DNA from 4 places in the Priestia sp. USM5 genome. Region 3 is predicted to be linked to each of the others. Evidence: riboswitches for the same ligand, from Rfam matches in the RefSeq annotation. Region 3 holds a riboswitch; each other region holds the start of a gene.
The links. Region 3 has a riboswitch for S-adenosylmethionine ahead of ACWATA_RS27350 (phosphoadenylyl-sulfate reductase). Riboswitches for the same ligand answer to the same signal wherever they lie in the genome.

Region 1: another riboswitch for S-adenosylmethionine. It lies ahead of ACWATA_RS28080 (5-methyltetrahydropteroyltriglutamate--homocysteine S-methyltransferase); the one in region 3 lies ahead of ACWATA_RS27350 (phosphoadenylyl-sulfate reductase).
Region 2: another riboswitch for S-adenosylmethionine. It lies ahead of ACWATA_RS17190 (trans-sulfuration enzyme family protein); the one in region 3 lies ahead of ACWATA_RS27350 (phosphoadenylyl-sulfate reductase).
Region 4: another riboswitch for S-adenosylmethionine. It lies ahead of ACWATA_RS18255 (hypothetical protein); the one in region 3 lies ahead of ACWATA_RS27350 (phosphoadenylyl-sulfate reductase).

The regions. Positions count from the first base shown of each region.
Region 1 covers NZ_JBSGKN010000007.1:44,367-52,568, reverse strand. The annotation lists gene ACWATA_RS28100 (helix-turn-helix domain-containing protein) at 1-17, shown strand, start outside; gene ACWATA_RS28095 (hypothetical protein) at 1,026-1,721, opposite strand; gene ACWATA_RS28090 (FtsK/SpoIIIE domain-containing protein) at 1,718-2,851, opposite strand; gene ACWATA_RS28085 (hypothetical protein) at 2,864-3,163, opposite strand; SAM riboswitch class I at 3,550-3,650, shown strand; gene ACWATA_RS28080 (5-methyltetrahydropteroyltriglutamate--homocysteine S-methyltransferase) at 3,732-4,859, shown strand; gene ACWATA_RS28075 (catalase) at 4,996-6,645, opposite strand; gene ACWATA_RS28070 (methyl-accepting chemotaxis protein) at 7,097-8,202, shown strand, end outside.
Region 2 covers NZ_JBSGKN010000001.1:3,204,804-3,213,005, forward strand. The annotation lists gene putP (sodium/proline symporter PutP) at 1-1,211, shown strand, start outside; gene ACWATA_RS17175 (SIMPL domain-containing protein) at 1,312-1,971, shown strand; gene yoyC (protein YoyC) at 2,034-2,300, shown strand; gene ACWATA_RS17185 (trans-sulfuration enzyme family protein) at 2,335-3,516, opposite strand; gene ACWATA_RS17190 (trans-sulfuration enzyme family protein) at 3,500-4,645, opposite strand; SAM riboswitch class I at 4,717-4,834, opposite strand; gene ACWATA_RS17195 (DUF2642 domain-containing protein) at 5,001-5,663, opposite strand; gene ACWATA_RS17200 (hypothetical protein) at 5,733-6,812, opposite strand; gene ACWATA_RS17205 (CotH kinase family protein) at 6,955-8,040, opposite strand.
Region 3 covers NZ_JBSGKN010000006.1:7,087-15,288, forward strand. The annotation lists gene sat (sulfate adenylyltransferase) at 1-60, opposite strand, end outside; gene cysP (sulfate permease) at 113-1,192, opposite strand; gene ACWATA_RS27350 (phosphoadenylyl-sulfate reductase) at 1,212-1,925, opposite strand; SAM riboswitch class I at 2,179-2,281, opposite strand; gene cdaS (sporulation-specific diadenylate cyclase CdaS) at 2,594-3,220, shown strand; gene ACWATA_RS27360 (VOC family protein) at 3,318-3,701, shown strand; gene ACWATA_RS27365 (potassium channel family protein) at 3,769-4,557, shown strand; gene ACWATA_RS27370 (YugN-like family protein) at 4,567-4,971, opposite strand; gene ACWATA_RS27375 (glucose-6-phosphate isomerase) at 5,072-6,421, opposite strand; gene ACWATA_RS27380 (hypothetical protein) at 6,682-6,915, opposite strand; gene ACWATA_RS27385 (Na+/H+ antiporter subunit A) at 7,130-8,202, shown strand, end outside.
Region 4 covers NZ_JBSGKN010000001.1:3,417,092-3,425,293, forward strand. The annotation lists gene ACWATA_RS18245 (VOC family protein) at 1-169, shown strand, start outside; gene ACWATA_RS18250 (M20/M25/M40 family metallo-hydrolase) at 188-1,801, opposite strand; gene ACWATA_RS18255 (hypothetical protein) at 2,268-2,510, opposite strand; SAM riboswitch class I at 2,579-2,680, opposite strand; gene ACWATA_RS18260 (amidohydrolase) at 2,744-3,898, opposite strand; gene ACWATA_RS18265 (GNAT family N-acetyltransferase) at 3,946-4,452, opposite strand; gene ACWATA_RS18270 (methyl-accepting chemotaxis protein) at 4,659-5,903, opposite strand; gene ACWATA_RS18275 (M48 family metallopeptidase) at 6,165-6,917, shown strand; gene ACWATA_RS18280 (LapA family protein) at 7,208-7,543, shown strand; gene lepB (signal peptidase I) at 7,734-8,202, shown strand, end outside.

The DNA of each region.
Region 1 (8,202 bases), on a different contig from region 3:
TAATACGTACTTCTTAACTATAAAATAGCCTCTAAGGCTACAAAAGCAGGCTTAAGCCTGCTTTTTCTTATACAGAGAAAAGAGCATTCCTCTCAAATGAGAAATGCTCTTTCCTATAAGCATGATTTGGGTTATCAAACGTGAACCCACCGTTAGGCTGACCACTTATATCTTACTATCTATGATGATCAATGTCATCACTTAATATTTTGAAAATATAAATATTTGTGTAATTTTCGAACCAATAAAAAAAGGACTACCTTATCCCCAAAGATAATCCTTTCTTTTTTATGTAGATTCTACACAACTTCATTTTACATAATTAGAATAAAAAAACCATCATTCTGTTATATTTCCTGACTTAAATTATCAAATGTTATTTTTACCTTTTTCATGAAAATAAAAAAGGACATTTCTTTTATGCCCTGTTCTCTCGTATCAGCCCCGCCTACGCTAAATACTATGACAGCCACTCATGCCATCCAACCTACCCTTATTATAAATGAAAGCGATTACAAAGTAAACTAATTAATTGAAATATTCTGTCTATTTTTGTTATGTCTACTAGATTGAATAATTTCACATGTTATGAACAAACTACTCAAGAAGCTGTAAAGTTTCCATCCTTTAATCAAATAAATGTAGCAGAAAAAACAACTGAACGGGCCCAGTTGTTTTTTCTGTTTTCAGGCTGTATATGATATACGGAGCTCCTTCTATAAATTGAGTAATATCAATGGGACTTTTTTATTTCAAGACACCAAGTAGCTAGTTTACATATATGCAGCTTTTTATACATCCCTGATATGACTGCGTTTACTCGATACCCAAGTGGGAGGAGGATGTATAAAAAGTGCACGTTATATATATGTCTTCAAGATCATCTTATATTGATTTATTTATAAAATTATTGTAAAATTATTCAGACTTTTTATAAATTAGTTTATGAATTCCCTCAAAAGCTACCTGTCCTGCAACGATGGGGTAGCTTTCTTTTTTATTAGAAAACATAGTTTCTTAGTCTCCTATGTTAAGTTAATTTTGATTCCATTTGACGATGATACTACTTTTGGTCTTTCTTCCCTTTGTTTTTTATGAGAACTTTTATATTTCTCCATAAGTTCATGAATACTTGCTACTTGTATGATTCGGATGTGTTCTGAAGACACCGCGTAACGAACAGGCGTAATCAAAATAACGGAAGGGAAGATAGCTGATCGGTCCTCTGGCTGCCAATGCAATGCCTTCCATTCATCCGAAAAGAAAAACTCTTCATAAAGGTTAATCTTCACTTGCATTTTCTGTTCTGAATACTGATTTCGTTGAATTTCAATCCAAAAAGGAGATCCTTTAAAAATACAAAAGAGATCCGGTTCAATCCCTCCTTTTCGTCCGGTGGGCTTATCTTCGACAATGACATTCTTAGGCACACTATACGTACACATTTGTTTATAGACATCCAAGATAGAAAGGAAATGTAATATTTTTTGAGAGTTCTTTTTGATTTTTGCATCCACAGGCAAATAGACGGTTGGAGAATACTGCTGAGTGCGTTCAATTACCCCTAATCGATATAAACGTACCATCACACTATTACACGCATTTACAGGCGATTTCAGCTGTTTAAAGAACAGCTCAACCAACGAGTCTCGATCTACGGCTCGAAACTGGTTGATAAACCCAATGATGTCTTTATCACGTTGAGATAAACGGAAACTCATCGCTGTTCCTCCTTCTCTAATAATCCAAAGATAGACTGTGGTACGACCTCCAGTTGAGGTTCAGGGTCTTTTATGCGTGTTTTATAAGGAGAAAGCATTACTTTACACGCTTCTTCATCTAAGAAATACGCTTGAAATTCCTTCACTTCGTCAATTTTTATTTTCATACGGCCTCTAGCCGCAGCATCGATTTCTTCTGTTCCAATCACTCCGGCAACCTTGGCATTGGTTGCATCAGCTTGCCTACCAGATATCCGTACCCGTAAGTTGGCCTTTAATGCTGAATTTAATAAATCTGCATCGGGACGCTGCATGGCAATAATCGTATGAACACCTAATGCACGACCTTGGCTGGCAAACTGTTGGATCATTTCTACAAGATCTGTTTCTTTCTTCACGATGGACATTTCGTCAATTACCACAACGATCCGAGGAAGCTTAAATGAAAGCCTGCTTATATGTGTTACGCCATGCTCTAACAATAAATCGCCTCTTCGATACATTTCAGCTCGTAATAATGCAAAAGGTTTTCGCATGTCTTTTGCTTCAAAGCAAAGCGCATCCACATGGTCAATCTCATGAAATAAGCCCAAATCGGCTCGTTTAAGGTCCACTAAGACTAAGCGCAAGTCTTCAGGAGAGGAATATTTCACCCACGTGGTGAGGATGACACGCATGAGACTGCTTTTTCCAGCTCCAATTTCGCCAGAAATCAGTAAGGTTTCCAAATCCGCAAAATCCCATGAAACAGGGTTTCCATAGATATCTTGACCAATGCATACTGGGAGCTCCATTTTCTCAATATGAGGATGAATGACTTCATACTTATAATTGAGCATCTTAGGTAGGCTTTTGTGATGAACGGTAATACTAAAGTTCTTTAAGCTGCCATTCACTTCAATATTGCTGCCTAATACTTGTCGTAATGCCCATCTTTTTTTATTTAAAAGTTCAGGATCAATCCCATTCAGTAAGGAAAAAGCATACCGAGTGTAGGTGTTCTGATGATCGATTCGATGGATCTTCGGAAATTGATAGGAGGTACGATCCCCACGCTTTATGACTCGATAAATCTCTGCTGTACGAAACGCTTTAATAAGCTTTCCACGTAATTTTAGTTTCTCAAACATTTGAAACCCTCCTCAAAACATAAATGTCGCAAAGAAGTAAAATAAGGCCCCATAAAAGGTGACAGGTAAGATAAACCGCATCACCTTTGCGAACTGATCAACAAGATCGATGACACCCCATCGCTCTAGTATTCGTTCGATGATCGCAATTCCTAAGACAATGCCTCCTATGGTCAAAATAGTGGGGTCAAGCAGGGCTAGTGGACTAAAAGGAACAAAGGAATAAGCCTTGAGGGGACGAGGTCTCGTAAGAGGTGGTTTGTGAGGTGGAGAAAAGATTTTTGGAAAGGTAAATCCTTTTGTTTTTCTCATGTTGATACCTTCTTTCACTCTTTTAATTTTTTTGCTTTTGACGTACCTGTTTTTTCAGCTCAAGGCATCCGGTCGCCCCCTTCGCCTCTTCGGCTCAGCTCCCTTACAGATTCCACAAATGGCTTCAACAGGGTTATAAAGCTTGTATTAATGGGGTAGCGATACTGAACTAGCTACTGATTAGATAACGGAGTTACAATACTTTAGATACTATGTAGCTACTGCGGTAAGCTTGCCTGTCCAATCGAAAAATAACAAAGAACCCTTGCTGCAGTAGGTAATGAGGAAGTAATGAGGTAAGAGGTGTATTATTTCTGATTTTTCGAATTTTTGTTGACAACCTAAGAAAACAAGTGTAACCTTTTTTTAGTTAAATAAATTGAATATTCTTATCTCGAGAGGTGGAGGGACTGGCCCTAGGAAGCCTCGGCAACAGACTGTTAAAGTACTGTGCCAATTCCAGTAGCAATTTGCTTGAAGATAAGAAGAGAATCCATAACGATTATTAACCTCTTCTTATTTGTAAGAAGAGGTTTTTTATTTTGAAAAGAAAGAAGGAAACAAAACCATGACTAAGACATTAGTGAAGGCTCCATTTAAAGCTGATCACGTAGGTAGTTTTTTACGACCAACTCCCCTCAAAGAAGCAAGAAAAGCGTATGCGAATGGTACAATTAATAAAGCTGATTTAAAATCTGTAGAGGACAAAGAAATTGAAAAGCTTGTTCAGAAGCAAATTGAATTGGGTCTTAAATCGATCACGGACGGTGAATTTAGACGTTCTTGGTGGCATTTGGACTTCTTATCAGGCTTAGAAGGTGTGGAGCAGTTTGAAACAGAATATATCAGCCAATTCAAAGGTGCAAAAACCAAAAATAACGCAATTAAGGTAGTAGGTAAAGTGGACTTCGATCACCATTATATGGTGGAACACTTCACGTTTTTAAAAGAAGCTGTTGAACGACATGGTGATGGAAGCCAAGTTGCTAAATTCTCAATTCCAAGCCCAAACATGTTATTTACTCGAATTCAAGAAGATACATATTACAAGGGAAACAGAGATCAATTTTATCATGATACTGTGGCTGCTTATCAAAAAGCTATTCAAGCCTTTTACGACGCAGGCTGCCGTTATCTACAACTAGATGATACGTCCTGGATTGATTTCGTTTCTGAAGAACGCATCAATGCGGTTGTTGAGAAGCTTGGTATGGATGTAAAAGACATTATCGATAATCGAGTAAGTTGCTTAAATGATGCTATTTCTAAAAAGCCTGAAGATATGCTCATTACGATGCATATTTGTCGTGGAAACTTTAGATCTACGTATATCACAAGTGGTGGCTACGATACTATATCTGATGCTATCTTTGCTAACTTACATGTAGATGGACTTTTCCTTGAATATGATGATAACCGTTCAGGAGATTTTGAACCATTAAAAAGTTTTACACTTAACAATCAAACCGTTGTATTAGGATTGGTAACATCTAAATTCCCTACATTAGAAGATGCTAAAGTCATTAAGCGAAGAATCCAAGAAGCAAGTGAATATATTCCTCTAGAAAACTTGTCATTGAGTCCTCAATGTGGCTTTGCGAGTACAGAAGAAGGAAACGAATTAACAGAAGAAGAGCAATGGAATAAAATTAATCACGTAATTCAAATCGCTCAAGATGTCTGGACAAATAACTAAAGAATGATTTAAAAGATACCTCTCCTGTCAATTAGGAGAGGTATCTTTTAAATCATGAGGTTTTAGGCAAGGTATTCCCTTAAGATTATACTATACCCATACGTCGGTTCCCTATTTTTAAAATGGAGCAATTCACTTAATAAGGATCGACTTCGTGACTTTTCTTTACAGCATCTTCTGTTGCTTCATTTGCAGCTAATGTACCTTGTCCATATTTTGATTTACCTGCTTTACGACCAGGTACCTCACTTGTATTTTTCATATCCTGCATTTCGTGTAGTTTCTTTTCAATACCTTTCTTCACACGTCGACCATATTCTTCATCAGCTTGTGTAAAATGAGAAATCATCGTTTCTTGGATTCGTTTATCACAAATAGCAAGTGCATCCGATAGATTTTTAATCAATTCATCGCGCTCCCAATCTTCAAAACTACGGTATGTGTGACCTGCCTGCCCATAATCGTTAGGACGGTCAATTGGTGCACTCATTGCGGCTGCATTATACGTTGGTTGATGTGGAACACGGTCTTTCTTATTTTCTTCCTGAAAGCCACCAAGCATTGAAGGCTCATAATTAATATGTGGATTATCCCCAGATTCCTTTGGGTCACGAATATCCATTTGACCGCGCTGCTGATTCGTATGAATAGGCACTTTCGGTGCATTCACAGGTAATTTTAGATAGTTGGCACCTACACGGTAGCGCTGTGTATCTGAATAAGAAAAGGTACGTCCTTGTAGCATTTTATCGTCTGAGAAGTCCATTCCATCCACAAGAACTCCTGTACCGAAGGCGGCTTGCTCGATTTCTGCATGGAAATCCTTTGGATTACGATCTAGAACCATACGGCCCACTGCCAACCATGGAAACTTATCTTCCGGCCAAAGTTTCGTATCATCTAAGGGATCAAAATCAAGCTCTGGATGATAACCATCCTCCATAATTTGTACGAAGAGCTCCCATTCTGGATAATCTCCACCCTCAATTGCTTCGTATAAATCCTGCGTTGCATGTCCCACGTTTTTGGCTTGTATCGTATTTGCCTCCTCTTGTGTTAAGTTCCGAATTCCCTGCTTAGGTTCCCAATGATACTTTACTAGTACAGCCTCTCCCTTATCATTCACCCATTTGTAGGTATTTACACCAGACCCCTGCATGTGACGATACGTCGCTGGAATCCCCCATGGAGAGAATAAAAATGTAATCATGTGGGTAGCCTCAGGTGTACGGGAAACAAAGTCAAACATTCTCTGAGGGTTTGGTACGTTCGAAGCTGGGTCTGCTTTAAACGCATGAATCATATCAGGAAACTTCATTGCATCACGGATAAAGAAAATCTTTAGGTTATTCCCAACTAAATCCCAATTCCCCTCTTCCGTGTACATTTTCACAGCAAATCCGCGTGGATCTCGAGCTGTTTCTGGAGAATCTTTTGCTCCGGCAACTGTGGAGAAACGAACCATCAATGGTGTTTTCTTGCCCGCACCTGAAAATACCTTTGCCCGAGTATATTTCTCTACTGGTTCGTCCCCCACTTTTCCATATGTTTCAAAGTAGCCAAAGGCTCCAGATCCTCGTGCGTGGACGACTCGTTCTGGAACTTCTTCGCGGTCAAAATGAGAAATCTTTTCGATAAAGTGATAATTTTCAAGTGTAGCTGGCCCACGATTACCAATTGTACGAATATTTTGGTTGTCTCTTACAGGATGTCCCTGACGTGTAGTCAGCGTTTCACGTTTTATATCATCCTCGTTTGAAGCATTAACGTCTTTATTTTCTGCCAAAATGAAAACCTCCTTTGAATGATCACTTTAATCTTTTTCCCTGTATTGGAAAATGTATTCAATAATACTTAGTTTTTCATGGTTTGTCTCTCATACTATGAATTCTAATCTATAAAAACCGTCATTAGTTTAAATTTAATCTTTTTTCACTCTTTGATTACAAAATAAGGTGACATAAGACTAAATAAGTATTTATTTGTGATTACCCCTTTAAATTTCAAAATAACTTGTGCTTCCTTTCATATCTTGCACCTTTTCGTAAAGACTTTCATACTCTTCTACCAACTGTACAGTTAGATTTACTTTGAAACAAATGACAGCTTGTGTAAATAAACTGAAAAATAAAATTTATTGAAACGTTGTTAAGAAAGAAAGAAATAACCCGATAGTAATTTAGTTCAATTTTTATTTGTAAAAAGTAAATTTAAATTCAAAAAAAGAAGGTATCTATATGAGAGAAAAATTTTCATTCAGAAAAAAAGATGATAGAAGGCTATCTATTCGAACCAAATGGATTTTATTTATTTGTACAACCACCTTTGTAGCACTTATAGGAACAGTTATATTTATGCAGATAAGTATAAGTAACGTTTTAAAAAAAGATGATTTGAGTTCGAACAAGGTTACTGCAAAAAGTGCTTCTGAACAAGTAAGTTTAAATTTAAAAGGCTATGAAAATTCATTAAAACAGTTGGCAGGTGTCGTATCTGATGAAATGAACAACAAAGGTTCTGTTTCTAACGTCGACAGTCTATTGCAAGCCGTTAAGAAAAATGATTCTACAATTATTTCGGCCTATTACATGGATGGGAAAACAGGAAAACTCCATATTTCTCCTTATGCTGATTTTAAGCAGGACGTACATGAAACAAGAACATATAAAACTTTAACAAAGGCACCTAAAGTAACATGGATGGATGTATACAAAGATAAAATTTCCGGAAAAATTATGACCTCCGTCGTATCTCCGGTCATCGTAAGTGGAAAAATGGTAGGAGCCTTAGGTTATGACATAGACTTAACTACAATTGGAGTTTCTAGAAGCAAAATAGAAAAATATACTGAAAATAATCTTATAATCTTAGACTCACAAGGATTTGTGGTTAGTGCTTTTATAAAAAATTCTGACGGGAAAAATATGAACCCTGAAAAAAGTGGTACTGTAGAGGGCGTTAGTGATTTAATATCACACAGAGAAAACTTTAATTCACAATATGATTGGGTATCAAAGATTTATAAGAATGATTCTGTGCATTCTCTTGATGTGGAATTAAATAAGAAGGGTTATACTGGACAAGTGACAACAATACCTCATTTAAATTGGAAAGTGATTTCTTTAACACCCAAAGACATCTTTTTATCTAAGGTGAATGATATTAAACAAACTGGAATCATTTCAATAATTATAGGTTTAATAATTGGGGCGTTGTGTGCCTACTACCTTTCTGGAATGCTAAAAAAGATTATATTTAATATTCAGGAAGTCTTAAAAAAGACATCACATGGAGATTTAAATACCGAACTCAGTATTGCATCAAGAGACGAGTTGGGTGATTT
Region 2 (8,202 bases), on a different contig from region 3:
TAATCCTCGCTCCGCGTCTTCGCACTTATACGGAAGTAGCGAATGACTCCATTACAATTCCGGACTTTTTTGAAAATCGCTTTGGGGACCATGCCAAGGTTCTTCGAACAGTATCAGCGATTGTTATCTTTATTTTCTTCACTCTTTACACTTCAGCTGGTATGGTATCAGGCGGAAGATTGTTCGAATCGGCATTTGGTTTAAATTACCAAATAGGACTATTTGTAACGGCTGCTGTCGTTATTGCCTATACTCTGTTCGGCGGTTTCTTAGCCGTTAGTTTAACAGATTTTGTGCAGGGCGTTATTATGTTCATTGCCCTTGTTTTAGTGCCTATTGTAGCCTTTACTGACTTAGGAGGCGTTGGAACAACAATGGATATTGTAAAAAATATCGATCCAACTTACCTTGATTTATTTAAAGGTACAACCGTAGTAGGGATTATTTCTTTTTTAGCCTGGGGACTTGGCTATTTTGGTCAACCTCATATTATCGTTCGCTTTATGGCGATCTCTTCTATTAAAGAATTAAAGCCTGCCCGTCGTATCGGTATGAGCTGGATGATCCTATCAATCATTGGCGCTATGTTAACGGGTCTTGTTGGAATTGCTTATGTGGATCAAACTGGGATGAAACTTGGGGATCCTGAAACAATCTTTATTAAATTTGCTGATGTTTTATTTAATCCATTAATTACTGGATTTTTATATGCAGCTTTATTGGCAGCGATTATGAGTACTATTTCTTCTCAGCTGCTTGTAACGGCAAGCTCTGTTACAGAAGATTTTTATAAAACATTTTTCCGACGTAAAGCCTCTGACAAAGAGCTTGTAACAGTCGGAAGAGCTGCGGTTTTAGGTGTTGCAATTATTGGTATTTTGCTTTCTTTAAAGCCTAGTGATACGATTTTAGGACTTGTCGGATACGCATGGGCTGGATTTGGTTCTGCATTTGGCCCGGCCATTTTACTAAGTCTTTACTGGAAGCGTATGACTAGATGGGGAGCCCTTGCAGGAATGATTGTAGGTGCAGCTACAGTATTAATTTGGGTAAATACTCCATTGAAAGATGCCCTTTACGAAATGATTCCTGGATTTTTCTTAAGCTTGCTGGCTGTTATTGTAGTAAGTCTGTTAACAAAAAAGCCTTCAGAAGCTGTAGAAGATCAATTTAGAAACATGGAAAGCGTATTAGAACAGCATACAAAATAGTAAAAAAAGTACACAAGTTACGACTTGTGTACTTTTTGCTTTTAATGCAAGCCCTGCAGTCATATATATGTACTAAAGACGGATTAAGGAGGGTTTTTACATGCAACATTCTTATTTCCCTTATGAACCTACACAGCCACTGCGCGCAGATACACAAAATAGAGAAATTAAAGTAACTGGTGAAGGAAGTGCTTCAGCCATTCCAAATGAAATTTCCATGACGATTGGAACGCGCACGGAAAACCGAGACGTTCAAGAAGCCTTAAAAGAAAATTCAGCTGTTTCAAATACTCTGCTGCAAGAGATACAAAAACTTGGAATCAATGACCAGCAAATTGAAACAGCTTCATTCACTATAAATCCTAAATATGATTACAGCGATGGAAAATCGACTCTTACAGGATACGAAGTACAGCATTTGTTTAGAGTAAGAGTACAAGATGTAAAACAAGCTGGCGATGTTTATAACGCTACGTTTTCAAGCGGAGCCAACGTAGCGCAAGATCTTCAATTTCACGTTACAAATGATGATAAATATGAACAAGAAGCGATAAGTAAAGCTTTGCTTAACGCTAAAGAAAAGGCCTTTACCATTGCCAACACGCTGCAGCTCCCTATTAACCAAATCCCCATTTTAATCGAAGAAGGCCCCGTCTATCAGTCATCTGGCTCCTCGCCTAAGTTATTAGCAGCCTCTCCCCCTATCCAAGCTCAGTCCTTGACTGTATCCGCTTCTGTAAAAGTTACGTACACGTATTAATACTTATGATAAACTATAGATTATTATAATGAAGAAACTAATCTAAAGGAGCTCTTTGCACAATGACTTCTGAACATTTACTAGCAGCTTATCAGACCCTATGGTTGAACCGTTCTTTCGCTTCTAAACAAGCCCTGACAAGTGAAGATCAGCTTCACGAAGCCATTCTGAAAGATTTAAAAGATGAAATGACTCATCCACGCGTTCGGCAAACACCGTATGTAAAATATCATCTTGGCATAAAAAGAATTCTAAACAGCAGTCTTTCCTCTGATGAAAAAGTTGCGCTTACGTCCCTATACACAAACCTTTTAGATAGCTGTATATAACAAAAAAAGGACTTCCTTAATGGAAGTCCTTTTTTTATTTAATTAACGCTTTTTTTTCTAAGCTTTGAAAAACAGCGTTAAAGTCTTGCTTCAAATCCTCGAATTCCTCTAGCCCTACTGAAAGGCGAAGAAGTGAATCAGTAATTCCTTTTTCTTCACGTACTTCTTTTGGGATACTTGCATGAGACATTGTTGCAGGATGCGTGAGAATGGATTCAACTGCACCTAGACTAACGCCAATTGAAGCTAATTTGACTCCTTGTAAAATATGTCGTGCTACTTCTTCATCCTGCACTTGGAAAGAAATCATAGCTCCATATCCATTTGCTTGTTCTGAAATGAGTTTGTGGTCCGGATGACTTTTTAAGCCTGGGTAGTATACACGGCTCACTAGAGATTGTTCTTCAAGCCACTTTGCAAACTGCAGCGCTGTTTTTAACTGCTGATCTAAACGAACTTTTAATGTCTTAATGCCTCGAAGCAGTAAAAAACAATCCTGTGGCCCCAAGATAGCACCAAAAGCATTTTGTACAAACTTTACTTCTTCCGCTAGCTTTTCATCGCTTACTACAACTAAACCGCCAATGACGTCACTGTGGCCGCTGATATATTTTGTAGCACTATGAATGACAATATTTACACCAAGGTCAATCGGCTGCTGTAGATAAGGTGTTAAAAACGTGTTATCCACAATTGTAAGGAGATTGTGCTCCTTCGCCAAACTTGCTACTGCTTTAATATCCGTTACCTGTAAAAATGGATTTGAAGGGCTTTCGATATAAATAGCCTTCGTATCTTTTGTGATAGCTTCTTCTACTTTCTCAACCTTCGTTGTATCAACAAAAGTTGTTTTGATACCAAACTTTGAAAATAATCGTGTTAATACACGATATGTCCCGCCGTACGTATCGTGTGAAACTAAAATTTCATCTCCTGATTCAAAAATAGATAACACCGATGAAATAGCAGCCATACCTGATGAAAAAGCAAAACCAGCGTATCCATTTTCTAGCTGAGCAATAGTGTTTTCTAAAGCCTCACGCGTTGGGTTTCCTGAACGAGAATAGTCATAGCGGCCGTTGTTCGTCTCATCTTCTTGATTAAATGTAGATACCTGATAAATAGGTACGTTAACCGCTCCAAAATGACCGTCAATTCCTGTATTTGCATGAATTAAGTTCGTACCAAATCTATGTTTATTATTGTTGGTATGCATCAAATGCCTCCTTCAAATCTTTAATTAAATCATCTGCGTGCTCAATTCCAACTGATAATCGAAGTAAACAGTTTGTTACTCCGACACGATTTCGAATTTCCTCAGGAATATCAGCGTGTGTTTGACGAGCTGGGAATGTCATTAAACTTTCCACGCCTCCTAAGCTTTCTGCAAATGTAATAACTTTAACATTTTCTAAAAGTACTGACACGATGTCAGGGTGTGAGACAGCAAAAGAAATCATGCCTCCAAATCCAGTTGCTTGTTTCTTCATGATTTCATAGCCCGGATGTGTTTCAAGACCAGGGTAATACACTTTTTCCACGAGATCATGAGCAGTAAGCCAATTTGCAATTTTCAGTGCGTTTTCGTTATGTTTTTCCATACGAAGCGCTAGCGTCTTAATACCGCGCAATAACAGCCAGCTATCTTGTGGACCTAAGATTGCCCCAGCTGCATTTTGATAAAAACGAATTTTTTCTCCTAAGCTACTACATCGAGCGACTACAAGACCAGCAACTACATCATTATGACCCCCAATGTATTTGCTTGCACTATGTATCACAATATCTGCTCCAAGCTCTAAAGGACGCTGATAGTAAGGGGACATGAATGTATTGTCAACGATAGTAAGCAAATCATGCTGTTTAGCTAACGCAATTGCTTCTGGCAAATCCGTCACGTGCATCATTGGATTTGTAGGTGTTTCAATAAATAAAGCTTTCGTGTTGGGACGAAGCGCATCTTTTACTTGCTCGAGATGGGCTGTGTTGACGTACGAAACAGTAATTCCTTGCTCTGAAAAGATTTCATTTAGTACTCGGTACGTTCCTCCGTATAAATCCTCTGATACAATTAAATGATCTCCGTTTTTAAATAGCGCTAAAACTGACATTACACCCGCCATTCCTGAAGCGAATGCTACTCCTACTTCGCCTTTTTCTAAAGCAGCAATTGCTTCTTCCAATGCCGTACGAGTAGGGTTTGCCGTACGTGCATAGTCAAATCCTGTACTTTGCCCTAAAGCAGGATGAGCAAATGTTGATGCTTGGTAAATGGGTGTTGTAATAGAACCTGTTGAAGGGTCACGACCTACTCCTGAACGAACTAATAAAGTTTCAATTTTCATCTATTTCTCTCCTTAACTCAAAATAAAAAACACTCTTCACAGATGGAAGAGTGTTCGTTTATACACGATTTCTCTCATCTGTTAGAACAATACTGATGTTCCACAGGAATTAGCACCGTTCAAATGAATGTTTCATTTGATGGTTGCCGGGCATCGCAGGGCCAGTCCCTCCGCCACTCTTGATAAGAGTTCTATATAATTGTTGGTGGTTAACGTTTGTTGTTACTAACTTTAATAAAGATTTTCTTTATTGTCAACATAATTTTCTAAAAAATTTAAATCATCTCATTTGTTTATTCAATATACTTGTCCTGATAAGTACATAAAAAAAGAGACGACACCGAGGTCTCTTTTTCTAAGGCAAGTGCACAGATTTTACGTGAGCTAACTTCCAATACATACTTTCTCCATTTGCCGTAATTAGTTCAACAATATTAGTAGAAACTTCTTTAAGTACGCCAATTTTTTCTGATTGATCCCCTAAATCTAATACGACCAGTTGATTTTCATATTTTTTAAGCTGCTCTTCAAAGTTTCTGACAAAAGGTGCAGAGGCAGGCCTTACTGGAAGCTCTTTGTCACTTAAAGAATAAGGGGTTAACTCATTACTATAAGGGGTAAGCCATTTCAAATGATGTAAAGAAACAAAGACATTTTTATACACTGGAGAATAAAACACAAGATAATCATTCAGCACGCTTGTAATATAGCCATGCAATGATTTTCCTCCTGTTACATAAATTTCGATAAATTTTCCTTTTGCCTGCTGTAAAATATTACGATAAGAAATCCGCTGGCTTTCTTCTATTAAGTTCTCTTCTATGGTTCGTAAAGGTGTATAATCTTCTTCTGAAACCTCTCGCAAGCGATGTATGTGTAAAAGAGGAATATACAAATAATCATGTCCATTATATAAAACCATTACATCTAACCCGAGATCAACAAGTTTTCCTACAAACGATGTTTTACCTGATATATCGACTTCAACAATTTTATCGATATAATGATTCATACTCATACTCATTCTCCTCCTTTTTCCTATATGATAGAAAAGGTGCTTTATAAGCACCTTTTATGTTCCAGTTCATCATGCTTTCCAACGATAATTTTTCGTTTTAATAACTTTTTCACCTGGTGTTGAAGAGCGTGAACCCGTACGGCGTCCTCCCGAGCGATCGTCTGTGCGACCTCCTGTACGTCTTCCGGTACGGTCTCCAGTACGGCCATCCGTGCGACCTCCGGTTCTATCTACAGTAGTTGATTCTTGCACAGAATCTTCTTCATTTGTATCTCCATTTTGCTCAGAATTTTCTTCATTTTGCTTGAAAGATCCTTTTGATCCTAAGGCAATGGTTTTTACGTGTCTTGGTTGTAAACGTAAAACTTGATTATTTTGTACAAGAGTAAAGTTCCCATTGCGACTTTGAACTAACACACCTTCTACGGCCTCTGGCCCTCCACCGTTAATAGCTACCCATCTATGCGAAAACTCTTCAAACAGTTCATTGAAACTTTTCGCTTTAATATACTCAGGTGTTTCTTCAACTAATAATGGATTTTGCGGAACAACAGGCGTATTTTTGCTTACAACTTCACTTACACTCTTTATGTGCTCTACATTGATATAAACGACGCCGTCATCTTCTGTTAGTAATACGACATACGCAGATTCAAATGAGCCTAATACATCAAGGATCTTACCCAATTTTTTCTCTGGCCCTCCTTGATTTATTTGCACTTGTTTATCTTTCATTAATAATAAAGTGCCTGCAAATGTGTTGGCTCTGTGCAGTTCTACTTCACTATTAAATCCAGAAAATGTTTGCGCGGAATTAGACTTTGTATCCTCTGTAATGCTTTTAACATGAGCGAGCTGGTAATAAATAAATGTATATTGCTGTTGTGGAATAAGCTGCGCCGGCTGATTATTTTGCTGGTTGTTATTTTGTTTTGTTTCAAGAGCAAGCGTTAAATAATCTGATTGAACGTCGATTAAATATCCCGTTTTAGATTCAGGCCCCCCGCGATAGACAGTTACTACTCTCCCTTTTAATGGTTTAAAGTGGGCAGAGTAGCCCGTGCTTTCAGATTGTTGAACTTTACGAGCGCGACTACGATTGGCATTTTGAGTTTGGTCTTGATTTTGGTCGTAGTAATAGTTACTCATTATTTTTCCTCCTTATTAATTGTCCTTATTGGTCATTCATAATGTATATATACGTATCATGTACAGCTATTGATTTCCTGCATTTGCCTATTATTAACAAAATCCACTGTTGCCTATAAATTGCCTATAAATCTATCTCTTTTTAAAAAGTCAAAATGTTATTTTTAATATACGCTGTTCGTTCTTTTATAAAAGACAGCATAAATTCGGGTTCTTTATAAAATTGCTCCAAGTTATCTTTTACGTAAGGATCTTTTAATACATAAGGAGCAATATACTCATGCAGTTGATAAATGATTGGTTTCATGTATTCTATCGTAAATTGATTATTTAGAACATTGTTCATTTTTTGAATATATCGCTTTTTAATGCTGTTCACCGCCAGTAAGCGAGCTGTAAGCGTATTAAATCCTTGTGCGCGGACATAGTCTCCTTCCATTACTTTTCCATTTACATCTCTTCCCCAAGTTGCATCATAATCCCATGGAATCAGTTCAAAGCGCCCGCTTTCATGATTTAGATAGAGCGCATAGTTATGGACAAAACCGTCGTAATTCTGCATACAAATAATACCGACTAACCAAGATAAGTAGCGGTCGACGTTCAAGTACTTCTCAATATTCTGTTCGAATTCTGTATTTGTCCACGTATTAAGATTAAATATAAACTTTTCTAATTTTTCCGCATCCCCTTCTCTCACTGCTTTATTTTCATATCCAGATAACAAAGTTGTTTTCGGCCTTTTATCCAAATCGCTCATCAAAGAAAAATTAGCATCTCCGTCCACTGCATAAAATATGGATCCATCCGCTAAATTTCTTTTTTTCAAAAATAGTTCATCTACCGATTCGAGCTGAAGATATATTCCTTCATTTTTCCCATTAATTTTAAGAGTGACAAACTGAGAGTGGGGAGATAAAACGTCTAAAGAAGAGAAAAAATCGAGGGACAATTTGTTGCGCATAAGCGATGGATCTTTGTATTCAGCGTTTAGGTGTATTTCTTTGGCGCGCTGAAATATTTTCGGAGAATAAAATTCAATATAATATGACTTTTTCTTCATCTTCCGAATATGGGAGCCTCTTAGGAGCAAATCAATATCGTAGCGTTTTTTGTTAAACTTCATCGTTGCCTGAACCGCTTCTTCTGACCAAATATCTCTTTGCATTTCCTTTAAATCTTTTACATTCACAAACAGAGCGTATTGAGGGATTTCTTTTTGCTTCATGATTCGACCACCTTTCTTCAATTATTAAAGTATATGAAGGGTAAATTCTCCATGATACCCCGCAGCATCAACTATTTGCGCAAACTCCACTTTTGACTCATATCAAGGACAAGCATTAGCGCGTATTCTATTAATGCAAGACCTAGTCCAATTGACAAGGAG
Region 3 (8,202 bases):
GTCATATGTTGGTTGATATAAATTAATTAATTCTCCACCGTGTGCTTGAATTGTTGCCATTTTGTAAAATCCTCCTTAAGTAATTAACACAATATAATAAAAAGTACTTGAATCACGCAGTCATTTTTTCTTTTTCCGACTGCAGGCTTGCTCTTTTTCTTCTAGTCGTTCTAGCTAAGCTTAGAATACCTCCTGTAGCAATACATCCACTAGCTAGCACCACAAATGAATATAAGTCGCTTTCAAGTACTAATTTCACAAGAACATATGAGATTACGAGTGAAAATACAGGGGATACCACCCAAACCTTTAACATTTGAATGACCACTTCGCGCTGTTCTTTCGTAAATCCCGTTTTCGCTGCGCCTATTCCAATAATAGAAGACGTAGTGACCTGTGTAAGCGGTACTGGCAAACCAAACAGTGAAGCGACTGTAACAAGAGAAGCACCAGTACCCGAGATAATGCAGCCTTCTCCTACAGAATAGCGAGTAATTTTTTTTCCGTTTGTTTCAATAACTCGGCCTCCTAGTAAAAGAGCTCCGAGCGCCACCGCCAATCCTCCTGCTATGACACCCGTTGTAGCATCCATTAATCCAGCTCCTACTAGAGGACCGACAGCATTTGCCACATTGTTCATTCCAGCTGAGAAGGCTTCAAAGAATCCCGTTGCAATAACTAAAATCGTTAAAACTCTTTTCCACTTTCCCTCTGCTTCTTTTTTATGCGCTCTGCGCTTTATCACTTTCCCAATCAAAAAAGCAATAACAAATGAAACTAGCGGAACAATAATCCAAAAAGACATCACAATTAAAAGTTTTTCTACATACAGAGATTGATAAGCTACCCCTACTCCAACAACTGAGCCAACTGTTACTTCACTTGTTGATAGAGGGATACCAATCAAATTCGCGAAAAAGAGTGACAGCGTTGCAGCAGCCAGAATGATAATAACTAATTCTACTGACAGCAGTTTTTCAGGTATGATACCTGAACTGATGGTTTTTACCACCTCACCGCCTCCGGTAACAGCTCCGAGCACAATTCCTACAGCACAGATGAACAGGGCCACTCTTCGCTTTTTAATTGCACCGGAGCCGTATGAAACGCCCATAGCAGCTGCTGCACCGCTTGCCCCAATATTCATTGCAAAAAAAAGCGCAATGATAAAGGCAACATATAAAAGCATCATTTATTCAGCTCTTTCGTATTTAAGATTCGTGTAATCCGCACTCCACTTTTTGTGTACCTGCCCATCTTCCTGAACGTAAATCGTCTACATTATAGGCAGGTGCGGTACAGGGCTCACAGCCGATACTTGGGTAGCCTTGATCATGAAGTTTGTTGTATGGCAAATCATGCTTATACACATAACGCCAAATTTCTTTCCATGACCAATGAATTAACGGACAAACTTTCACCTTCTTGAATTTCTCATCTTTATTAAAATAATTCGTGTTGGCACGAGACTCAGACTGCTCGCGTCTTAAACCAGAAATCCACGCATCATAAGGAGCAAGGGATTCTCTTAGCGGAATGATTTTTCGAATTTGACAGCATAGGTTAGGCTGACTCTTCCAAAGCTCATCTCCATGTTTTTCAGCTTGTTCTGCAAGAGTTAAATCCGGCTTTTTCATATGAATACGTAAATCAGGGAAGCGTTCTTTAATTGCATCAATCACTTCATATGTTTCTTTAAAATGAACCCCTGTATCTAAAAAGACAATTTCAGCATCTTTTTTCACTTTTGAAATTAAATCAATTAACACGATTCCTTCGATCCCAAAGCTTGACGCATAAATAATTGAATCTCCGTAGGTATCATACGCCCACTGCAATGCTGAAAGGGCTCCTTTTGTTTCATCTTTACTGTCGAACTCTGGAAATGTATCGCTCCAGTTTTCGTACGTATATAAGTCTGCCATTTTCTCCACTCCAATTCTTAGTTATCCGCGTTATCCAATAAAAAAAGACGGTTTTACCCACTAGAATTGGATAAAACCGCCTCTAGTGTGTCTAGTCAGCGAAACTATTTAATTCTTACTTTGCTTCGGCGTGTTCAAAGGTTTGTTTTAAGTCGGGGTTTACAGTCATCGTTGTCCCTCCTCAAAATATCTCTTGCGCTATATCAAAATAAAAAGTCTTCCGTATTGAAAGACTGGGTAGGCAATAATTTTCACCTTATCTTTCAAAATGATACACACTTTGCTGGAATTAGCACCTTGCTAAGCAGGTTGCCGGGGTTCAGCGGGCCAGATCCCTCCACCACTCTTGATAAGCATTTTTTAAAAATTTTAGCATATTTAGAATATTTGTCAACATTAAAAATTATATATCCGATAAGAAAACTATACTTTAAATTCACAGAAATATCTATACTTTTATTTAAAACAACATATGTAAATTTAACCCAAATGTGAATATATCAGTTTATAAAACGCTTTCTTTTTTTTCGACTTTTTATGTTCTCTTGCTAAATAAAATACAAAATCTCTCTATAAAATTAATAACAGATTTATGAGCTTTACGGATAATTCACCCACATTAGCACACATTACAGATAACACTGACTGACAGATAGGAGCTATATAAGATGGAGAGACAACCCTTTCAATTAGACGATACAATTAAAAATAATGTGCGAACATATTTACAGCAGATTTCAACTGAAGCCTCTAATTTAATTAAACATTTAGACACGAGTGATCATTGTATTTTATGTGATTTTGAGGAGATGAGAAGGTTATTTCAAGATGTTCAAGCTACGGCCGCCTCTTATTACTTGCGCCATTACTTATCGCCTTATACATTTGAATACGCTGCTCTATCCCTAGCTATTCATAACCTCTCTGAGAAACGTCACGGCGCTTTAATTGTCATTGAACGGGAACAAAATGTTGATCCTCTTATTCAAAAAGGAATGCCTATTCAAGCTCCTGTCAGCGCTACGCTAGTTGAGACACTGTTCTATCCAGGGACACCCTTACATGACGGAGCCGTCCTAATTAGAAATAGTCAGCTTATTTCAGCTGCTAATGTTTTACCTCTCTCGTCTATTATTTCAACGAACAAAAAGTTGGGAACACGTCACCGTGCAGCCATTGGAATGTCAGAAAAATCGGATGCATTAATTTTAGTTGTATCTGAAGAAACAGGCAAAATTTCGTTTGCGCTTGATGGAAGCCTCTACCCTATTCACTCCAGCAAAAATATGATTTAAGAGCCCTTTCCTGATAAGCAGCCCTATCTTGACTTATCTATCCTTTCTCTTTAATATATTTCATAGTTTTTACATACTATAGATACGGGTGATGCATATGGCAATTTTAAAATTTGAACATGTAGGCGTTCAAGTAAAGGATATAGAAGAATCTATTGAGTTCTATACACAAAAAGTGGGATTGGAGCTCATCGAAACACTACCACATACCGATCCGTCTTTGAAGCTAGCTTTTCTAGGTTTAGAAGGCAATGTAATCGTAGAGTTAATTCAAGGGTATAACTCAAGCTTACCTAGTGAAGGTAAAGTTCATCATTTTGCGCTGGCAGTAGATGGAATTGAAGAGGAGTTTGAGCGTTTAAAATCAGCAGGCGTTTCATTTGTGGAAGAAAACATTGTAACTTTGCCAAATGGAGCAAGATACTTATTTTTCTACGGTCCAGACAAAGAATGGATTGAATATTACGAAGTAAAAAGATAAAGATATCTTATACCTTCAGTGAAAAATGGTCATACTGTGGCTATGACTAATCACTGGAGGTTTTTTTATGATGGAATGGCTATTATTCCGACTTTTTCGTCGTTCTATTTTAGTGCGGCTTCTTTTTATTATCGGCTGCCTTGTTTTACTTTTCGGCATGCTTATACATTTCCTAGAGCCGCAAACGTTTGGGAATGTGTTTGAAGGAATTTGGTGGGTTATTATTACAATCTCTACTATAGGGTACGGTGATTTTGCTCCCACCACTACGATTGGAAGGTTAGCTGCAATTATTTTAGTCCTGGTTGGAACGGGATTTATTACTACTTATTTTGTCACGCTTTCTAAAATTGCTGTTTCCGCTGAGAGCGCTTATTTGGAAGGGAATTTAAAGTTTTATGGAAAAGATCACTTCATCGTTGTGGGGTGGAATGAGCGCGCCAAACTCGTGCTAGAGTCTTATCGCGACGCATTTCATAAAGAAGACATTGTTCTTATCGACGACTCTCTGACTAAAAACCCCATGATTTGTGATCGCGTTCATTTTATTAAAGGAAGTCCCTCTCACTATGAGGTATTAGAACTTGCTAATGCTCGGTACGCAAAAAAAGTGCTGATTACTGCGGATCAGCATAAGACAGAAGAATATGCAGACATGAATACTATTGTTACACTAGTCGCTCTGCAAGGACTGAACCCTTCTATTTACAGCATCGTTGAACTGTTAACAAAAAAGCATATTCAAAATGCGCAAAATTTGGGGGTAAATGAAATGATTAAAACAAACGAGTTGATTAGTCAGGTCATGTACGAACATATTTTTGTAAAAAAATTAGAGAGTTTAAGAAAAGAATAGTCCCTTCAATTACCGAAGCAGCGCCTCTTCTGCCTCTCTAATTAGCTCTTCTCCTAAGCTGATATACTTTTCTGGAAATGAAGCGTCTGCGTCTTGGGGTTCTGCAAACTGATTAAATGAAGCACCCACGTTTCCATTGTGAACATTGTCATCTAGGCCAATTTGATACTTATGTGAAAGTAAAAATGGCGTACCAATCTGTACGGTTGTTCCTTTAGAATCCAGTTCTCCATTCGTAGCTGTAAACGGGATACGTAAAAACTGATAGCCGACTTCATCATTCATCTTATAGTCGAATGAACCATGATCATAATCCCAATTTCCTCCAATGTTATACCCAAGCGGCTTAAGCGTTTTTTCTAATTCATAAAGCTTGAATAATGTGCCGTCTAATCTTGAAGATAATTCAATCATCTTATCCCTCCTCTGTTTTAACATGTCCTTTTTCCAGCTTTTTATCCTTTATCTCAAAAGCAAAAAAGTTCACCTTCTAACAAGAAGGTGAACTTTTTATTTATTTCAAACGCTTTTCTAATTCTGCTTTCTTCTCTTCAAAACCAGGTTTTCCAAGAAGAGCAAACATATTTACTTTGTATGCTTCTACTCCCGGCTGATCAAATGGGTTTACGCCTAATAAATAGCCGCTGATTGCGCATGCTTTTTCGAAGAAATATACAACATATCCAAATGTATACTCATCTAGCGCTGGAATGTTCACAACTAAGTTTGGAACGCCTCCGTCTGTGTGAGCAAGCATTGTACCTTGGAACGCTTTTTTATTTACAAAGTCAACTGTTTCACCAGCTAAGTAATTTAGTCCATCTAAGTCCGCTGCATCTTCTTCAATTGTTAGCTCATGACGAGAATCTTGAACTTGTACAATTGTTTCAAAAATATCGCGACGACCTTCTTGTACATATTGACCTAAAGAATGAAGATCCGTTGAGAAGTTAGCAGATGAAGGGTAAATACCTTTTTGGTCTTTTCCTTCACTTTCACCAAATAACTGTTTCCACCACTCAGCAAAGTACTGAAGAGCTGGCTCATAGTTAATCAGCATTTCAATTGTTTTTCCTTTATTATAAAGAACATTACGAGCTACAGCATATTGATAAGCTGGGTTCTCTTCTAGCTCTGATGATGAAAATGCTTCTTGAGCATCAGCTGCCCCTTTCATCATTTGTTCGATATCAAGACCTGCAGCGGCGATTGGTAATAAGCCAACCGCTGTTAATACAGAATAACGGCCGCCTACATCATCTGGAATAACAAATGTTTCATAGCCTTCTTCGTCCGCTAATGTTTTTAATGCGCCGCGCGCTTTATCTGTTGTTGCATAAATACGCTTGCGTGCTTCTTCTTTCCCGTATTTCTCTTCTAATAATTTACGGAAGATACGGAAAGCAATCGCCGGTTCTGTTGTTGTACCAGATTTTGAAATAACATTAATAGAGAAATCTTTATCTTGTAAAACATCCATTAGGTCTTTCATGTATGTTGAGCTGATGTTGTTACCAGCAAAAATAACTTGCGGAGTTTTACGCTGTTCTTTTGATAATGTGTTATAGAATGAATGCTGAAGCATTTCAATAGCAGCACGAGCACCTAAGTAAGATCCTCCAATACCAATAACAATCAATACATCTGAATCCGATTTAATTTTTTCTGCACTTTTTTGAATGCGTGCAAATTCTTCTTTGTCATACTCCGTAGGAAGGTCTACCCATCCTAAAAAGTCGTTCCCAGCACCTGTTTTTTCATGAATTGAATGGTGAGCTACTTTCACGGCATCACGTAAGTATGTAAGTTCATGTTCACCAAAAAATGATAACGCGTTTGAATAATCAAAACGAACATGTGTCATAGTCTGTTCCTCCATTAAAATATCTTTATTTTCCACTTTATCGAAACTGTTAGCTGAATTCAAGGGAATCCACTTACAATTTGACACAATCATTATAGTTTGTTGAAACTGCAATCATTGTATGTACCCTTTTATTTAACGATAAATTCAGTTATGAAGTCAACTAATGTTCTTTGATTAAAAAACGTAATTCATGCACGATTACGCAAATAATAAGCAAATAAAAAACGACTAAAGAGTGGTCTTCAATCGTTTTTCATTTACTTACCGGATGGTGCAATATAGTTCATTTCACCTATCTTTACATATTGTCTCGGTTTATAAGAGGCTTTTAACAGGGAAGAGTCTATTGATATAGAATTTTCAGCTTCGTTTTTAGAAGTGAGCAGCATCCTGTTTTCTTCTTTCATTTCTAAGTGATTATTCAGTACAAATCCGCTCATACATAATGCGCTAAAAATGAGAAAACTGATGGTTACTTGTTTCCTATACATTTCCATCACCTCACTCTTAGAGTGACAATTTCACCTGATTTTTATACGTCTAAAAAAATTTTTTTATGTTTTTTTTATGGATTTTGTGACGAGTTTCTATTTATTTAATAAGGTTTGAAAAATCCGCTGATACTAAGAATTAGCATGGATGCATGCATAATTAAATTATTATATAATCGGTTACAGAATTGAATATCACAAGGAGGTTTGTCTTTTGTCGTGGTTGCACTTGGTGATTTTATCGCCTTTTTTATTAGCCTTTTTTGTCCCGCTTCTGTATAAGAAATTCCAGCGTATTCATACAGGGTGGTTCGTTTTACCTCTTCCACTTGTGTTGTTCATTTATTTCACACAATATATCAGTGGTGTTTCTAAGGGGGAAACATATCTACATTCAATGAAATGGATACCTAGTCTGGGCATTAACTTTGATGCTTATGTGGATGGACTCGGTCTTCTATTTTCTCTGTTAATCACCGGAATTGGGACACTTGTTATTCTTTACTCCATTTATTATCTTTCTAAGACAAAAGAAGCGCTGCATTCGTTTTATGTCTATTTGCTTCTTTTTATGGGGTCTATGCTAGGAGTTGTATTATCAGACAACTTAATGAGTCTTTACAGCTTTTGGGAATTAACAAGCCTTTCATCTTTTTTATTGATTGGTTATTGGTACAAACGAGAGAAATCTCAATACGGAGCCTTAAAATCTATGCTCATTACCGTATTCGGAGGACTTTCCCTATTAGCAGGAATTGTACTTTTATATGTCATGACAGGTACTTTCAGCATACGCGAAATTATCTCAAACGTAGATGTGGTTACATCAAGTCATCTATTTATTCCAGCTCTAGTCCTCATTTTATTAGGGGCCTTTACAAAATCTGCTCAGTTTCCTTTTCATATTTGGCTGCCAGATGCAATGGAAGCTCCAACCCCAGTGAGTGCATACCTTCATTCAGCTACAATGGTAAAAGCAGGAATTTATCTTTTAGCAAGACTAAGCCCTGTTTTTGCTATAAGCGCCACTTGGTTTTTTGTTATTTCAATCACAGGACTAATTACACTGTTTTGGGGCTCGTTTTCAGCAGTAAAGCAACAAGACTTGAAAGGGATTTTAGCTTTTTCAACAATTAGTCAGCTTGGGATGATTATGTCACTTATAGGAGTAGGTAGCGCAGCTATTCACTATGATTTTTTAGACGATAATATCTACTTAGTGGCTCTTACTGCAGCAGTTTTCCATTTGATTAACCACGCTACCTTCAAAGGCAGCTTGTTTATGGT
Region 4 (8,202 bases), on a different contig from region 3:
AAAACTATATGTCAATAAAGGAAACCTTATTTTTTGCAGCGGAACACAAGGTGTTGTCCACGATACATTAAAAAAAGTTGGAGAGCGTCCATTTTTGGTTGAATTGGATCACGCTCTAACACCGCAACAAATTACCGTACAAGGAGCTTCTTTTAAATTCAACAAATAAACATCCGCGGGCGGATGTTTATTTCTGTGCTTCTTTTATAGCTTGATAAATGAAGTGAGGCAAAATCTCAAAGGAATACTGAACGTCTAATCTTTCGGTCCATTGATGCGCATCTCTTCCCAGCGGTCCAATGTTCAGCACCGGCATCTTCAGCTCCTCTAGCTCTTCTAGCGGGATATGATATCCTTTATTCCATAGAGGCATATTGGCTACTAACGTGTTAAATGTATGAAGCGGGTGCTGCAAGCTGGCATAGCTTAAATCCGAAATTCCGCCAAAATAACTTTGTTCAACTAGCTCCACTTGGAATTGCTCTTTGGCAGTTGCCTGTACGTTTGACAAAATCTTTTGTACAAAGAGATCATCATGTGAACAAACGGCCGGGTAAAAAGGCGGCGTAAAAAATAAGACTATCATCGGAGCTGCTTCTTTACATAAACCAGCTAAAGAGTTTACTAATTTAATGGTTTTATTTCTGTCATCATCTTCTTGTGCCAAAAGTGCCGCTTCCATTTCTTGCACATATTTTTCACCGTGCTGTTTGACTGCATGAGTATAAAGTTCTTCATACGTCCATACGTTCACGTCAAGGGATGAACCCTCCATTCCCACAGCGTACTGCCGAGCAGCTTTATTATAATGTTTTTTTACATTCAAAGCCGCTTTGTCAGCCGATTTCAACAGCAGATCTGTTACTTCTTTAAGAGAGCGGTTTAACATAAATAAATTAAATAATACAACGGCAGAGTGCGGAACTTGAACGGAATACTCTTCTTTTAAATCTTTTTGTATCAGCACAGTAGGAGGTGGACTCGTTTCATCTCTTACTTTTTCGCAAAAATCAACGTTTAGTTCTATTTCTGTTGTTAAATAAGAAGCTAGTAAATTAGCATTCAAACCAGCTAGCGGTTCCCCTACATGAGTTTCTTTTCCATAACACAAAAAGCTTGGCATGATCTTGCCAATCGATCCTGAGTACACATAGTTCGTTTGATCACCAGGATAGCGGCTGAACACTGGTTCTGCATTTAGCATGAGAGAAAAATCCAGCTGATGTTTGCACGCAAGTTCTAAAAGAACAGGCACTGCTTTTCTCATTCCGAGCGAATTTACTTCTTCATCCGGTACCGACAGAAGCAGGATGTTTCCGTCAAACTCTCCGTTGCATGCTCGTTCAATCATACTGATATGCAGAGCAATACCTGCTTTCATGTCCATCGTTCCTCGGCCAAAAAGCCAGTCTCCTTTTATCATATCTTTTTGTACGTGCGCCGGAACTTGTTCCATATCATTATAAAAAGTACTCGTTAACGTATCAGCGTGAAAAGCATCCTTTTTCCACTGTCCATAATCTTGTACATCCACTACGTCGTAATGACTGACTAATACAACTGTTTTATTCGTATTTTTCCCTTCAACAAAAGCTGTGACAATCGATCGCCCGTCTCCTGTTGAATGAAGCTCAACTTGCTCGTTTTTTTGAAAGTAAGGCAGCTTCAATAAATACGACGCTATCGATTCAGCCATTTCCACTTCTGCCATCGTTCCTGTCACGCTAGGTATAGAAACCAATTCGCTTACAAGCTTCTTTAACTGTTCTTTTGTTTGATACAAAGATGTTTTGTTCGACATACCCTTCATCTCTTTCCTTTTTCTAAATTTTCCATCAAACAAAACGATTCGTCAATCCCTTTGACAGAGACCCTTTCATTCTATCCCTATGTATCATAGTATGCGCTTCCTTGACGCACATGATAAAAAAAGAGTGCGCGGCTAGGGCTAGCACCGCACACTCTTTTTTTTACTTTTCGTCATCTTCTAAAAAGTCTAGGATACGATCAATAAGCTGTTCGCTTCCTGCATCGTTTCCATGTTCAAGAGACATTTCCATTTCAATGCTCCTTTCATAAAATATTCTTGTTTTATAACATACCACAATTCATTTCGAATGTAACCTTTAATTTGTGTAAAAATTTCGACAATTTATGATTAATTTTGAAACCTAGTGAGTAATGATTATACCCACCAGATTCTTCAATTGTCAAAAAACATGCTTTCTATTTAAAAACACTTTAAAAATAGAGGCGCGAGCAGACTTCTATAAAAGACAGCCTACTCGCTCAAGCTTGGAACAGCATGATGAATAAATTTCTAGTTCATTTGCTTTTTGTACATCTTTAATATCTATGCCTACAGCATATGTACGAACATGGTTTTCGACCACAATTTCATAAAATGTTTCTAATTCACGATAAGCTACTTGATAATGCTTTCCTAATAATTTTACGGCTTCCTTTAATGCTTTCTCTCCTGTATGTGCTGCAACTGCTGTATGACTCATAAAACCCTCTCCTTTTAGAAAAATAAAAAAAACTCATTTTGCTTTGATGCAAAATGAGTTTTTCACCCGTTTTATCACCCAAAGCACATGCTTTGCTGGTAGGAGCACCTTACATTCGTAGGTTGCTGTGGAGTCAAAGAGCCAGATCTCTCGTCCACTCGTGATAACTTTTTTAATTTAAAATTTATTTTATCAAACAATTCCATCCGCGTAAATAGAAAAATAAAAATATTTTAATTTTTGTGGTAATGGAATGAATTCAAAAAGTCAAAGCTTAGATTAGCAAAATAAGAAGCTGCTACAAGTAATGCCTCTTCATTTAATGAAAAAGAAGGATGGTGCCATTCATATTCTCCAGCCGTACCCATCCATACAAAAAATCCTGGTACACGCTGCTGATATACGGCAAAATCTTCTCCTCCAGGCGATTGTTCAGCTTCTACGACTTGATAACTAAGATTCTCTGCAGCGTTAATAACCAATTTTTCCAGCGTATCATCATTGTTTACTACAGGAAGATACGGATACCATTTAACGTCTACTGAAGCGCCGAAAGCTGCTCCAATCCCTTCAGCAGTTCGTTTCATAAGAGCCGGTATTTTTTCTCTCGCTTCTTCTTGAAAGGTACGCACCGTTCCTTCAAGCGTTACTTTGTCAGGAATGACGTTCCACGAGCTCCCTCCGTGGATTTGAGTTATGCTGACAACAACATTTTGAAATGGGCTGAGATTACGGCTGACAATGGTTTGTAAACTAGTAACAATTTGACCAGCAGCAGCAATCGGATCTACTGTTTTTTCTGGAATACCTGCGTGACCGCCTACTCCTTTGACGTCAATTTCAAAACGATCAACGCTTGCCATTAAAGGTCCCGATTTGACACCAATGGTTCCTACAGGAAGATTCGGTTTGTTATGCATTCCAAATATCGCTTCTACTCCTTCGAGCACACCTTTTTCAACGAGCATTTTTGCCCCAGAAGCCGTTTCTTCGGCCGGTTGAAAGATAAATCGAACCGTACCGCAAAGCTCCTGCTGACGCTCTTTGAGAAGAATGGCTGCTCCGATTATAGAAGCCGTATGAAAATCATGTCCGCATGCGTGCATAACACCGTTCACTTCAGAAGCAAATGGCAGATTGGTTTTTTCTTCAATTGGCAGCGCATCAATATCAGCTCGAATAGCGATAGTAGGTCCCGGCTTTCCTCCCACAATTTCCGCTACTGCTCCCACGTCTAAATGGAATGCATCCGCTATAGAAATATCGTAGTGCTTTAACCACTTTTTAATACGTTTAGTTGTTTCATATTCTTTCATTGAAAGCTCTGGAAACCGGTGCAGCTCACGGCGTATGTCTATTAGTGTATTTAGTAGTAATTGATCTGTCATATTTATCACTCTTTCACATTTCTTAATTTAGACCACTTCTCTATCTTTTACGACAAAGAGTGTACCTCATTGAATTTTTTATAAAGAAATACGGTCGTATAGCCTTGTGCAAGGTGCTTTTCTTTAGCTTGAACATATCCTTTTCGTTCATACATCTCAACTAACCAAGGATGTTCTTTTGCTGTTCCTAAAGACACACCTGGCGATTTAAACGTATTCTTTATTACCTCTTCCTCTACTAGATGCAGCAGCTTAGATCCAACGCCTTTCCTGGCAAGCGACGGGTCCACTGCAAACCACCAAAAATGCGGAACAGCAAACGGACCTGGATGTTCTCCCCAAGGCATTCGTATAGATACAGTTGCAGCGATTCTTTTATCTTCTTCATATACATAGCAAAGGTTTTGAGAAATATTTTTCTTAACGAGGGCAAGATCAGCAGTAGCTGCTAAGAAAGGAATGCCTAGCTCTCGAATAGGCTTATATGCTTGTAGAGTTAAGTTCAATAAGTTATCCGCGTCGTCATTTGTTGCCAAACGGAATTCATTTTTCATCTCTTTGTCTCCTTATATAGCACTCAAATATTTTATTTAACTTATAAGTTTACTAAGAATTAAAAAAGGCGGACTGCCGCCTTGCGTACTCACTATACAACTGCTTTGATAACGTGTCAATTCTATTTATCGTTTTCTATAAAAGATATAAATAAAACAAATACACGCAGAAAACTGCGCGTATTACGTACATATCAAGATAGACTTCAGGACTCACTTACCGTAGCTTTTAAATTAGCTGCCAACATCACAAGTTCTTCCATAGATGCTAACTCTTCTTGTGAAGCCGCAGCTACTTCTTCAGCGTAAGCAGCTGCTTGTTTAGCAACCTCCGAAAGGGTCATGACGGACTCCATTACTTTGAACGAATACCCATCAATCTCTCCTGTTGCTTTTGTCATTTTGTTCATTTGTTCTTGAGCGGCAAAGACATCTTCCATAATTGTGGAAAACTGTTGCGTTACATCTTCGACAGTGGCAATACCAAGCGTGACTTCTTCCGTATTCACTTCCATGTTTTGATAAGCCCGCTTTGCCTGTACTTCAATTTCTTTTAACAAATGACTGATTTGTATAGCGGACGTTTTAGATTCTTCCGCTAGCTTACGTACTTCCCCTGCCACTACAGCAAAACCTTTTCCATGTTCTCCAGCCCTTGCAGCTTCAATAGCAGCATTAAGCGCAAGAAGATTTGTTTGTTCAGCAATTCTTGTAATCGTATTAATAATGCGGCCAATCTCTGCGGAACGATCTTCGAGTCCCTTTACTTCACTGGTCGATATCTTAACGGTTTCATAGATTTTATTCATTTGATTCGTCACATCTTTCACCGCAACATTTCCGGTAGAAGCATGTTCAGAGGCTCTGTTCATCGATTGTTGTACCTTTGAAGAATGATCAGTCATTTTCTGAAGCAGCTTGGCCATATCCACCATAGCCTGCTCGGTTTCAACCACACTTAGCAACTGCTTATCAGAACCCGCAGCAATTTCTTGAATAGACATCGTAACTTCTGTCACAGCTGTTTTTGTTTCCTCCATGCTTACAAGCAATTGCTCTGAGGAATGACTGACCGTGCTCTTTGTTTTACTTATTTTCTGACGCAGTATTCTCATGTGAGTCATCATTTCATTAAATGAAGATATGAGTGTACTAATCTCATTTTTCCCTTTCAAAGGAACAACATCTACAGATAAATCGCCGTTTGAAATCCCTTTCATTGTTTTTGACAAATTTTCAACCGCAATTATGTAGCGACGTATGATAAAATAGAACACGGTAGTTGTAAAAGAAACAAACAGAAATGTAATCACTAGCGTAATCGAAGCTGCTTGCTCTTGTTTCACAATAAGATAATAATTGGTTACTTCAATTACAGTAGATGTTATGGCCATCATGGCTGCAATCATACATAGCATTTTCATGCGTAAACTTTGAAAAGCTTTTTTCATTTTTTCATCCCCTATACAATCTAAAGACATAGAATGTCTAATCTATATTAGTAGTATCGGCATATTTTTATATTTTTTTGTAAAAACTAAAGAAGAATTGAAACAATTATTATTGGCGCTTTTCCACTAAATATTGGAATACATATCTTCCTGCAAGGCGCTGCAACAGCAGTTGATAACTGTCTGATTATTCTTTCATTTGACCAAACTCTACCTTTGCTTATAAAATGAAGATTTGTAGAAAGGAGTACGAAAAATTTTATGTATACGTATCAAACAGGCAATCAAACAATTGACTACAAAATTGAAGTCGTTCCAAATAGAACCGATATCACGGTGCAAATTTGTGACAAAGAAGGGGTAAAAGTTATTATCCCAAGAGGTCTTAATGAAAACAATGTGCGTTCAATCATCGCACGCAAAGCAACATGGATTTTAAAACAACTAAACGGTTCACAACCAGCTGAGGAAAAGCCAGCTGCTCCAAAGAAAGAAGCAGTAAAAAAAGAAACAGCTAAAAAAGAGGCTCCTAAAGCAGCAGCTTCTGCAGCTAAAACTGGTTCTTTTGAAGAAGGAGACAAATTCCCTTACCTAGGGCGTCAATACCGCTTAAACATCGTTCGTGGAGATGTAGCAAAAGCTGAAATGACATTCCGTGCAAAATTCATTGCTACAGTACCTGAAAGCTGGAACGAGCAGCAAACAAATGAAGGTATTGGACAACTATTAACAGAATGGTACCAAGGCCGCGCAGGTGAAAAATTCCAAGAAGCTTTGAAATCTGTTAAAAAAGCAGCTGACAATGCTCCTGAATCTGTTAAGTGGGACGAGTTAGGTGAAGAATACGCTACGACTCAAGATAATACAATCGTATTAAACTGGCGTTTGCTAACAGCTCCTCTTGCAACAATTGAATATGTCATTGCTTCTCAATTTACAAATGCAGATGAGTTATTCGAAGATGCAGCTGAACGCAAACAGTGGTTAAGCGATAACACCCTAAACGCATTTTAAGTTTATACATAAAAAAAGCACGCGGCGAACGCGTGCTTTTTTTATGACAATGAAGCCTTATACCTACTCCCTTCCCTCAAAAATCCCCCTCTATCAGGTCTTTGGACATGTCAAACTTTCTACACCAATTGATATATTGTGTTTTAAAAGAAAGATATATATAATCAAGAAAATGTTTGATTTTGTTTAAATGTGGATACGTATACCTATAAGCAAGATAGCAAACACTTAAGATGAGTGGTTACGCTATAAAAGTTGTAATGACCATGTAAAGAAAGGAAGTGCAGCTTATGAAAGGACAGAGCTTTTTTGTTTTAGGACTTATATTTGCTCTTATCATTGCTGTTTTAGCTGTAATTAACAACGATCCTGTACAATTTAACTATGTATTTGGTTCACAAAAATGGCCTCTTATTTTAATCATCTTAACAACGGCTGTGTTTGGAGGAGTTGTTGCTGCTTCATTGAGCTTTGTAAAAATTGTTCAACTAAGAGGACAAGTGAAACAGAAAAACAAGCGAATTGCTGAACTAGAAGAAGAAATCAAGCAGCATAAGCCTGTTGAGCCTGTTATAGAAGAAGAACCAAATCAACCAGCTACTCGAACTGAGCGCGCTCAGTTATAATAAAGAAAAGTCGTTATTTTAAAGAATAACGGCTTTTTTCATTTTTTGTTCCGCCAAGCATATTTTCGGGATACACGCATAAACAGATAGATATGGAAAACTTTAGTTCTGAATGGTACAATCAACACTGTTATATCTCTATGAAAAACCTAAATTGATAGTCTTACCGTTAAGAAGGTGTTCATCCATTATGATCAATAAAAAAATAAAGCGTGAAATTCTTACATACACAAGCGTCATCCTCGGCACCGTTTTGCTTTCTGTTGTCGTTCAGCACTATTGGTTTCAGCCCTACACTGTAAAAGGCGATTCTATGAAGCCTATTTTGCACGAAGGCAATCGAATTATTATTAACAAACACAGCAAGCTGGAGCGCTTTGATATTGTCGTGTTACAAGCTCCCTATAGCAGTGATTTTCTAGTAAAGCGGATTGTGGGCTTACCAGGAGAAACGGTCGAATACAAAGATGATGTTCTGTATATAAATAACAAAGTCAAAAAAGAGCCGCATCTTCATAAATATTTATCCAAAGTGCCCGCTTACGAGCGATTTACTGAAAACTTTTCCACGTACGAATTGTCTCCAGACGGCACGATACCGGATGGATACGTATTAGTGCTAGGTGACAACAGACGCATAAGCCGGGACGGAAGACATT